3 regions of the Arthrobacter sp. 05T442 genome follow, and region 3 is predicted to be linked to each of the others. Evidence: predicted binding sites of a transcription regulator. Region 3 holds the regulator's gene; each other region holds the start of a gene.
What was found. Region 3 encodes HrcA, which represses chaperone genes, less so after heat shock. Its sites were predicted from a motif close to TTNGCACTCGNNNNNNNCGAGTGCNAA; they were not measured.

Region 1 (3,270 bases), on a different contig from region 3:
GGGCCCCGGGCAGGAAGGGCACGCGCGGGAGACCCGCCTCACCGAGGTGCACGCCTCAACGTCCGGCGGGGTTCTCCCGAACAAGGCTGCCGAGGATGACCCCCGGCGCTGGGGCGACCAGCCGGGCAGCTACGACCACGACGCGTGGCTGCAGGAACAGAAGCCACCGCACTGGGGCTGAACAGGGCCGCACCGGCGGCTGGGACCGGCGGCCCGCAGCGGGGCTGAACAGGGCCGCCCCGGCGGCTGGGACCGGCGGCCCGCAGCGGGGCTGAACAGGGCCGCCCCGGCGGCTGGGACCGGCGGCCCGCAGCGGGGCTGAACAGGGCCGCAGAGCGCCGCCGCTCTGGGGCAGAGCGCCGCCACATCGTCGGCCCGCCGCGGGTCAGCTCGGACGGCATCGGGCGCGATGTTGCCTTGCCTGAGGCGCCTGCTGACTGCGCCTGCTGACAACGCCCGCACGGGCGTCCGCGGCTAGCCGGGGGCAGATCCAACCATTACGAAGAACAGCTTTCCTTGGGTGGACGAGCCGGCGAGCCGTCGGGCCTGGTCAGCGTCGGCTGCCACGACGATGAGTCCGTCAGCGTCACTGGAAGCCAGCCACTGGGCGCCCTTGCCGCCCTGTGCCGACGTCCACAGCACGGGGACGGCTGCAGCCAGGACCTGGGACTGTGAGGGTTGTTCGAAGCCGTTGCCGCCGGTCAACACCACATTAATGAGCTGTCCGGGAGAGACCAGCTGGATCGAGGCCGGATCTGCCATTCGGAGAGGCACGGCGGCCGACCCGGGCCGGGTGCCCGCCAGCAGCCCGGCACCGATGAGTTGGGAGTCGGTAAGAAGCTGGCCCTTTCGGAGCGCGACGGCCAACTGCCTCCCTAGGACTTCTGTTTCGCTCCTCAGGCTGCCCCCGGGAACGAGGCCAGGCGGCACGCTGACGCTGGAGACATCACCCGGTTCCAGCGTCTTACCCGCCGGAATATCCTCCGCCGCGGCGAAGACCGCAACTGTCTCGGCGGGGACTGGAGTGAACTGCTGCACCGTCACACCCGCGGCGACGCACAGGAGGAGCAGGACCGCCAGCCGCCGGTTCCGGTTCAGCCACCCTGCGAGACGCCGGTGCGGGGGACGGCCGCGAAGCGTCCTGGAACTTCGGGGACTCTTGGAGCGAAGCGGGGCCCCGGAGTGAGGCCGGCCGGACATGGAGCGACCGCCAGGTGGACGTGCAGCGGTGCGAAAGGCCACGTGCAGGAAGCGCCCGGGGAGAGGGCTCCCAAGGATTAAGTGCCCTTCGGGAGAGCTCATTACGGCAGAGTGCCCTCCGGGAGGGCGGCCGACGACGGGGCCCACGGGAAGCGGCGCGAGGCACGGGAACGGTTTCATGCCTCGACGCTACGCGCGAGCCGCGTGAAGGGTCAGACGCCGGCACGCCTATGTGGAAAAGCAGCCCGCGCACGGTGCCGGAAGGCAACACGCCGGCGGGGCGGAGTGGCGCTAAGCGGGGGAGCCTGGCAGGTCAAACCCCGATGCGGGCAGAAGACTAGCTGGCGGCGGCGGGGGCAGGTGCCGCCGCGGGAGCAGGCGCGGAAGCCGGCGATACGGTGCTGCCTTTGGCATCACGGGAATCGGTCCGGTAGAAGCCCGATCCCTTGAAGACGACGCCCACGCTGTTGAACTTTTTGCGCAGGGTTCCCTGGCACTCGGGGCAGGACGTCAGGGTGCTGTCGGTGAACGACTGCACGATCTCGAAGGCGTGGCTGCAGTCCTTGCAGGCGTATGCATACGTGGGCACTGGAAATCCTCCTCTGGGACAAACGAGCAGGTCCCGTGGTGCCAAGTCGGAGAGTCCGTTGCCGGAACCCGTCCTTTAGCAGTCGCAGGGCCTGAGTGCCAATTCTATCACCCCGCCCGCGGACCCCGCCCGCGGACCCCGCCCGCGCACCCCGCCCGCGGACCCCGCCCGCGCACCCCGCCCGCGCACCCCTCCCATCGGCCCCGCCGACGGCCCGATGGCCACGCCCCGGTGGAATCAAGCCCAGCCGGATCAGCCCAGCCGGATCAGCCCAGCCGGATTAGGGATGCCGGGGTCAGGGCAAAAGAAACCTTCCGGTCGAAGGACTCGGCGGGGATGCTGCCGGCGGGCAGCACCTCCGACTCGTACACGACCGCGGCGGTCGGCAGCGGACCGCCGTCGGGCGAGTTGGCAGTCCGCGGAAGCATGCCCTCCAAGGCGGCCAGGAACTTGTCGTAGTAGCCGCCGCCCTGGCCGATCCTGTTGCCGGAGAGGTCGACGGCGGTGGCCGGCACGAACACGCCCGTGGCATGGCGCATGACCTCGGTCCCGTGGCGTTCCCCGGCCGGCTCCTGGATGGGCGCGTAGCGGCTGCGCCCAAACACTGACTCCGGGGTCCAGTACACCCAGGCCAGTTCGAGTCCGGGCTCGCAGACCGGAAGCAGCACGCTGTGACCGGCATCGTGCAGGGCCGTCAGGAGGGGCCGGGTCGGCGGCTCGGAACCTACGCCGAGGTACACCGCGAACGTTCCCGCGTGGCCGCTTGTCAACCCGGTTGCCCACTCCAGACCGCGGCGGGCTATGCCCGTGGCGGCCGATTCGAGCGCTGCTGGCGGCAGGGCGGCGCGTTGGACCCTATGGCTGGACCGAATGTCTACTTTTGACGCCATAACGGCTCGTCCCTCCGCCTGCTGCCGGCGGCCCCGGGCCCGGGACGGCAGCTTGAATGATTACCGAATGATTGGTACCTCCGATAGATTAGTCGAGTGACTACATCCAACGCTTCCGTCCGCAAGGCCGTCATCCCCGCCGCGGGCCTCGGTACCAGATTCCTGCCGGCCACCAAGGCCATGCCCAAGGAAATGCTTCCCGTCGTTGACAAGCCGGCTATCCAGTACGTCGTCGAGGAAGCCGTCAACGTCGGTCTCAACGACATCCTGATGATCACGGGCCGCAACAAGCGCGCGCTGGAGGACCACTTCGACCGCGTCCCCACCCTGGAAGCCACCCTGGAAGCCAAAGGTGACACCGCCAAGCTGGAGTCGATCCAGGCCGCCAGCAACCTCGGCGACATCCACTACGTTCGCCAGGGCGATCCCCTGGGCCTGGGCCACGCGGTCCTTCGTGCAAAGCAGCACGTAGGCTACGAGCCCTTTGCGGTCCTGCTGGGCGATGACCTTATCGATGCCCGCGATGAACTGCTGAGCACCATGATCGAGGTGCAGGCCAAGACCGGCGGCTCGGTTGTGGCGCTGATTGAA
Region 2 (3,270 bases), on a different contig from region 3:
CGCGCGGCGCACGAAAGGGACGCCCGCGGCACACGCGCTTCACACGAAAGGGACGCCCCGGCGAGAAGAACTGCTTCCCGAAGGTTGGAGCAATTCAGATGCCGGGACGTCCCCTGCGCTGGGCCGAACTTAGTGCTTGTGGCCCGCGTGCTCGTCCTCGTCAGCCGGCTTCTCCACCACGAGCGTTTCCGTGGTGAGAACCAGTGCCGCGATGGAGGCAGCGTTGCGGAGGGCCGCACGCGTCACCTTCACGGGGTCGATCACGCCGGCCGCGATGAGGTCCTCGTAGACGCCGGACTTGGCGTTGAAGCCCTGGTTCACGGCGGACTCGGCGACCTTGGCAACGACGACGTAGCCGTCGAAACCGGCGTTCTGGGCGATCCAGCGCAGCGGCTGGGTCAACGCACGGCGGACGATGCCGACGGCAGCAGCCGCGTCACCTTCGAGGGCCTGAACGGCCGGATCCTCGTCGAGGGCCTTCAGAGCGTGGATGAGGGCGGAACCGCCGCCGGCCACGATGCCTTCTTCGAGGGCCGCACGGGTTGAGGACACGGCGTCCTCGATGCGGTGCTTCTTTTCCTTGAGCTCGACCTCGGTGGCAGCGCCGACCTTGATCACGCCGATGCCGCCGGCCAGCTTGGCCAGGCGTTCCTGCAGCTTTTCCTTGTCCCAGTCCGAGTCGGTGCGGGTCAGCTCGGCGCGCAGCTGCGCAACCCGGGCTGCGACGTCCTCGGCAGAACCGGCGCCGTCGACGATGGTGGTGTTGTCCTTCGTGACGGTGATGCGCCGGGCGGTACCCAGCACCTCAAGGCCGACCGTGTCCAGGCTCAGGCCCAGTTCCGGAGAGACAACCTGCGCACCGGTGAGGGTGGCGATGTCCTGCAGCATTGCCTTGCGGCGGTCACCGAAGCCCGGCGCCTTGACGGCAACGACGTTCAGGGTGCCGCGGATGCGGTTGACGATCAGTGTGGACAGGGCCTCGCCCTCGACGTCCTCGGCAATGATGAAGAGCGGCTTGGAGCTCTGCAGCGCCTTCTCCAGCAGCGGCAGGAAATCCTGCACAGAGGAGATCTTGCCCTGGTTGATCAGGATCAGGGCGTCTTCGAGTACTGCTTCCTGGCGTTCCGCGTCGGTGACGAAGTACGGGGACAGGTAGCCCTTGTCGAACTGCATGCCCTCGGTGAGAACCAGTTCGGTCTGCGTGGTGGAGGACTCCTCGATGGTGATCACACCATCCTTGCCTACCTTGCCGAAGGCTTCGGCCAGGAGCTCGCCGACCTCGTCGCTCTGCGCGGAGATGGAGGCCACGTTGGCAACCTGCGTGCCTTCAACCGGGCGGGCGTTTTCGAGCAGTCGGGCGGCGACGGCCTCGACGGAGACCTCGATGCCACGCTTGATCTCGCCCGGGGCGGCGCCAGCCGCAACGTTGCGCAGGCCTTCCTTGACCAGTGCCTGAGCCAGCACCGTGGCGGTGGTGGTGCCGTCGCCGGCAACATCGTTGGTCTTGGTGGCGACCTCCTTGGCCAGCTGTGCGCCAAGGTTCTCGTACGGGTCGTCCAGTTCGATTTCACGGGCGATGGTCACACCATCGTTGGTGATCGTGGGGGCACCCCACTTCTTGTCCAGCACGACGTTGCGGCCGCGCGGGCCCAGCGTCACCTTGACCGTGTTGGCGAGCTTATCGATGCCGGCTTCAAGCGACCGGCGGGCAGCGTCGTTAAACGCGAGCTGCTTTGCCATGGTTTTGTCCTTTCAAGACAGAACCCCGCGCAACTGACCCGTCAAACGAGGGATCGGCGGCGCGGGGTCCAAGAGAGTTACTTTACGACGATCGCCAGAACGTCGCGGGCGGAGAGCACGAGGTACTCGGTGCCGCCGGTCTTGACTTCGGTTCCACCGTACTTGGAGTAAATGACGACGTCGCCAACGGCCACGTCAATGGGAACGCGGTTGCCGTTGTCGTCAAAGCGGCCGGGGCCTACTGCAACAACTTCGCCTTCCTGCGGCTTCTCCTGCGCGGAGTCCGGGATAACCAGGCCGGAAGCCGTGGTCTGCTCGGCTTCGAGCGGGCGGACAACAATACGATCCTCAAGAGGCTTAATAGAGACCGACACTCGGACCTCTCCTTTTCGTCAGCAAATTTGTGGACTATGAAGCGGTGGTGCCCTGGCGTGCAGACCGTCGTCGCGGTGCCGGCAGCGCGCCGGGCAAGTGGCGCTTCATGTATTAGCACCCTCCCAGGGAGAGTGCTAATGACGACTCTATGTAAGTAGTTAGCACTCGGTCAAGGCGAGTGCCAGAAATTCGTCCCCGGTGAACACTTCCCCCAGCGGGACATGCCCATTGTTCGTTGCGGCCGGTGGACACGCGGGCATCATGCTCGCTGCCCGCGCCGAGCGATGGACATGCCCAACAAATCCGGGGGACATGCTCATTCCAGGCGCCAAACGAAAGACATGCCCAACGAATGCGGGCTGAACAAAGGGTTGTGCGACGGACCCAAGCTGATCAGAGGGACATGCCCATTGTTCGTTGCGGCCGGTGGACACGCGGGCATCATGCTCGCTGCCCGCGCCGAGCGGTGGACATGCCCAACAAGTGCGGCGGACATGCTCATTCCGGGCGCTGAACGAAGGACATGCCCACTCCAGGCGCTGCACGAAGGGCATGTCCAACAAGTCCGCGCTGCCCGGAGGGACATGCCCCTCGTCGAATACCAAGAATGAGCATGTCCGCCAGGCGCTGCCGGCGTCTGACTACTCCCCCGCGAGGTCCTCGAAGTCCACGTCTTCGCCGTCTTCTTCCTCGATGATGCGCCCCTGATCGTTCCGGTGCCGGTACAGCAGCAGGCCGCCCGCGGCGGCGAGCAGGAGGCCGACGACGAGGAAGATGACGCCGCCGAGCCGGGCCGCGGCATAGGTGTCGCGGATGGCACGCGCCTCGTCCGTGGCGTCCTTGACGTCCTTGCCGCCAACGGAATAGATGGTGGCGTTGAAGGAATCCAGGAAAAAGATGATCACCAGCAAGGCGATGCAGACGACCGCGATGATGCCGCCCGCTATCAGCGCCGGGCGGGCGTAACGGGCAAGCCCCTGATGGTTCCGGTGGTCCTCATCGGCGTCGTACTGCCCTGTGGTGACGTCAATGCCGCGCTCGTCCGCTCCGCTGTCTTCCATGCCGTCAAGCCTAGTCGTCCTGGCCCGGCGCATCGGGTGAACGGCGGCTGAACTACGCTAGATGGCATGGCTGACGCACCGCAGGAACAGATCG
Region 3 (3,270 bases):
GCCGTGAGGTCATCAATGCCGTGCAGTGGCTCGACCACGATGCCCTCGACCCGGAGATCGTCGCCCCAGACCTTCTCGACGAGTTCGGCGTCGTGCTTGCCTTCCACCCAGATCCGGCTGGCCTTGGCCACCTGCGCACGCTGGCCCTCCACACGGACCGAGCCCGACGCCGTGCGGCCTGCTCCGGCGCCCGGTGCCGCACCCCGTGGAGCCGGCGGCATGAGCCGGACGGGCTGGCCCTCCAGCAGGAAGCCGAAGCCCAGGCGGAAGGACCTCGACTTGCCCCGCCGATCCTCGAGCGCCACAACATGCATGCCGCCGGACTTTTCGACCCGGGTGACGGCCCCGACCCACCCGGACTGCACATCCTCGAGCACCATGCCGCGTTCCACAGGGATCTCGGGCAGTTGGGTCTTGGCGGGGGCGGACATGTCCTGGGGTCCCCAGTTCTGGTACGACATCTCTTACACACTGCTTTGCACTCGGAATGTACGGCGGTCAGTGAAACCATCCGGGGACGCGCGGCGTACGCCGCGCGACGGGATGCGCTGCCAGGGCCGCTGCGTCCCCCGTGCCCGGAGCGCTGTGCCCGGAAACACGGATCCGGGAGCAACGCCTGGAGCGAATCCAATGCTAACAACGCGGCGAGTCATATTAGACTGGTTAGCACTTAGGCATGTCGAGTGCTAACCGTAGGCCGCCCGCCAGGTGCGGCGCGGGGCAGGCGCCGCACGCCAGACCGGATACTGGACCGACGATTGGAGGCGGAGCGTGAGCGAACCACGCAAACTCGAAGTGCTGCGCGCAATCGTGGAGGACTACGTCCATTCGCGTGAACCCGTTGGCTCCAAGGCGCTCGTTGAACGGCACCACCTTGGCGTGTCCAGCGCCACGATCCGCAACGACATGGCGGCGCTGGAAGATGAGGGCCTCATCACAGCACCGCACACGAGTTCAGGCAGAATCCCTACGGACAAGGGCTACCGGCTCTTTGTCGACCAGATTTCGGCCGTCAAGCCCCTCTCCCATGCGGAACGCCGCGCCATCCAGGCGCTGCTCGAGGGCTCGGATGACCTCGACGACGTCCTTGACCGGACTGTGCGGCTCCTGTCGCAGCTGACCAACCAGGTCGCCGTCGTGCAGTACCCGCTGCTCAGCCGCGCCAAGGTCCGGCACGTCGAATTCGTGCTGCTGGCACCCAGGAAGGTGTTGGCGGTTTTGATCGCGGACACCGGGAAGGTCGAGCAGCGGGTCATCGACGTCGGCCAGGACCTCCCCGACGAGGCGCTCTCGGAGCTGCGTACCCGCTTCCTGGGCATCCTGTCGGGGCTGCCGCTGAACCTGCTGCCCCAGTCCCTGCAGGCCGTCGTCGCCAGCTGCCCGCCAGTCCGGCGCGGCGCCGCCCAGGCCCTGGCCCGCGGCCTGGAGGCCCTCGCCACGAGCGGCCGCGAAGAGCGCATGGTCATGGCCGGCACCGCCAACCTTGCCCGCTCCAACGTGGATTTCCCGCTGAGTATCGGCCCGGTCCTGGAAGCACTCGAGGAGCAGGTGGTGATGCTCCGGCTGCTCAGCGAAATGGCCGAGGATCCGCGCGGCGTCACCGTGAGCATCGGACGTGAGAACCCCTACGACGGGCTTGCCGAGGCTTCCGTGGTGGCCACCGGGTATGGCCCGGACGCCACAGCGAAGGTCGGCGTGCTGGGGCCCACCCGGATGGATTATCCGACCACCATGGCCGCGGTCCGCGCGGTGGCCCGCTACCTTTCGAGGATCCTCGGGCCCTGACCGGCCATTTGACCGACAGCCGGCCCCCGGGCTTCGGCACCAGACTTCTTGCCCCACAGGCAGTACTACAAGGAAGAGATACGAACTTTGAGCAGCCATTACGACGTTCTTGGAGTCTCCCGCGAAGCAACGGGTGAAGAGATTAAGAAGGCTTACCGCAAACTGGCGCGAACCCTGCACCCGGATGTGAACCCGGGGGAGGACGCCTCGGACCGGTTCAAGGCCGTCACCCACGCGTACGAGGTCCTCTCCGATCCGCAGAAACGCCGGGTCTACGACACCACCGGCAATGAGAACGGCACCGACAACGGCTTCGGCGGCGGCAGCTACGCCGGCCAGGGGTTCGCCTTCCAGGACATCTTCGACACGTTCTTCGGCGGCGGAGGCGGCCAGGGCGGCCCGGCGTCCAGGGTCCGCCGCGGCCAGGACGCCCTCATCAGCGTCCGGATCGACCTCCGTGACGCCGTGTTCGGCGTCAACAGGAAGCTTGAGGTTGACACTGCCGTCACGTGCCCGACCTGTGAAGGCTCCTGCTGCCGCGCAGGCAGCCACCCGGAACGCTGCGACATCTGCGGCGGCTCCGGACAGGTCCAGCGCGCTGTCCGGTCCATCCTCGGCCAGGTCATGACGTCGGCCCCCTGCGGCTCCTGCGAGGGCTTCGGGACCGTCATCAAGGACCCCTGCAACGAGTGCAACGGCCAGGGCCGGATCCGCAGCCGCCGTTCCCTGACCGTCAAGGTTCCCGCCGGTGTAGCCACGGGCACCCGCATCCAGTTGTCCGGACAGGGCGAGGCGGGCCCTGCCGGCGGCCCCCCGGGCGACCTTTACGTCGAAATCCGCGTCAACAACGACGCCACCTACGTCCGCGACGGCGACGACCTGCACGCCAGCCTCAACATCCCGATGACGGCCGCCGCCCTGGGCACGGAGCTGAGCCTGGACACCTTCGACGGGCCGCAGGAGATCGACGTCAAGGCCGGGACCCAGTCAGGGGAGGTCATCACCCTCCGCGGGCTCGGCGTGACGCACCTGCGCGGCTACGGCCGCGGGGACCTCAAGGTCCACCTGCAGGTGGATACCCCCGGTAAGCTCGACACCGCCCAGGAAGACCTGCTGCGGCAGCTCGCCAAGCTGCGCGGCGAGCAGTTCACCGACGGAAAGCTGGCCGCGAGCGGCGGTGTGTTCGCGAAGCTGCGGGACAGGCTCGGTAACCTGTAGCGGTGAGCAACCCGGTCTTCTTCACCCCCGCAGGATCCCTGGACCAGCAGGTCCCCGGGTCGACCTTTGTCCTCGAGGGCTCCGAGGCGCGCCACGCCGTCACGGTGAAGCGGCTTTCCGCCGGGGAGTCCGTGGACATTGCCGACGGCGCCGGCAAGCGGCTCACCGGCACCGTGACAGCCGTGGCGCCCGGAACGCTGACCGTGGAGTGCTCTGGCATCTCCGCCGAGCCCCGGCCTGCGATCAGCCTTGTCCTCGTCCAGGCCC

Region 1: the regulator HrcA is predicted to act here: its motif matches at 1,865-1,891, upstream of AC1DES_RS02580 (FmdB family zinc ribbon protein).
Region 2: the regulator HrcA is predicted to act here: its motif matches at 2,274-2,300, upstream of groES (co-chaperone GroES).

The regions. Positions count from the first base shown of each region.
Region 1 covers NZ_JBFTKM010000001.1:549,631-552,900, forward strand. Annotated here, with positions in the region: gene AC1DES_RS02570 (AAA family ATPase) at 1-181, shown strand, start outside; gene cpaB (Flp pilus assembly protein CpaB) at 475-1,380, opposite strand; gene AC1DES_RS02580 (FmdB family zinc ribbon protein) at 1,538-1,789, opposite strand; gene AC1DES_RS02585 (5-formyltetrahydrofolate cyclo-ligase) at 2,056-2,679, opposite strand; gene galU (UTP--glucose-1-phosphate uridylyltransferase GalU) at 2,776-3,270, shown strand, end outside.
Region 2 covers NZ_JBFTKM010000001.1:527,431-530,700, reverse strand. Annotated here, with positions in the region: gene groL (chaperonin GroEL) at 130-1,740, opposite strand; gene groES (co-chaperone GroES) at 1,818-2,114, opposite strand; gene AC1DES_RS02500 (hypothetical protein) at 2,757-3,176, opposite strand; gene AC1DES_RS02495 (class I SAM-dependent methyltransferase) at 3,243-3,270, shown strand, end outside.
Region 3 covers NZ_JBFTKM010000008.1:105,267-108,536, reverse strand. Annotated here, with positions in the region: gene AC1DES_RS10125 (DUF3097 domain-containing protein) at 1-461, opposite strand, end outside; gene hrcA (heat-inducible transcriptional repressor HrcA) at 772-1,785, shown strand; gene dnaJ (molecular chaperone DnaJ) at 1,873-3,003, shown strand; gene AC1DES_RS10110 (16S rRNA (uracil(1498)-N(3))-methyltransferase) at 3,006-3,270, shown strand, end outside.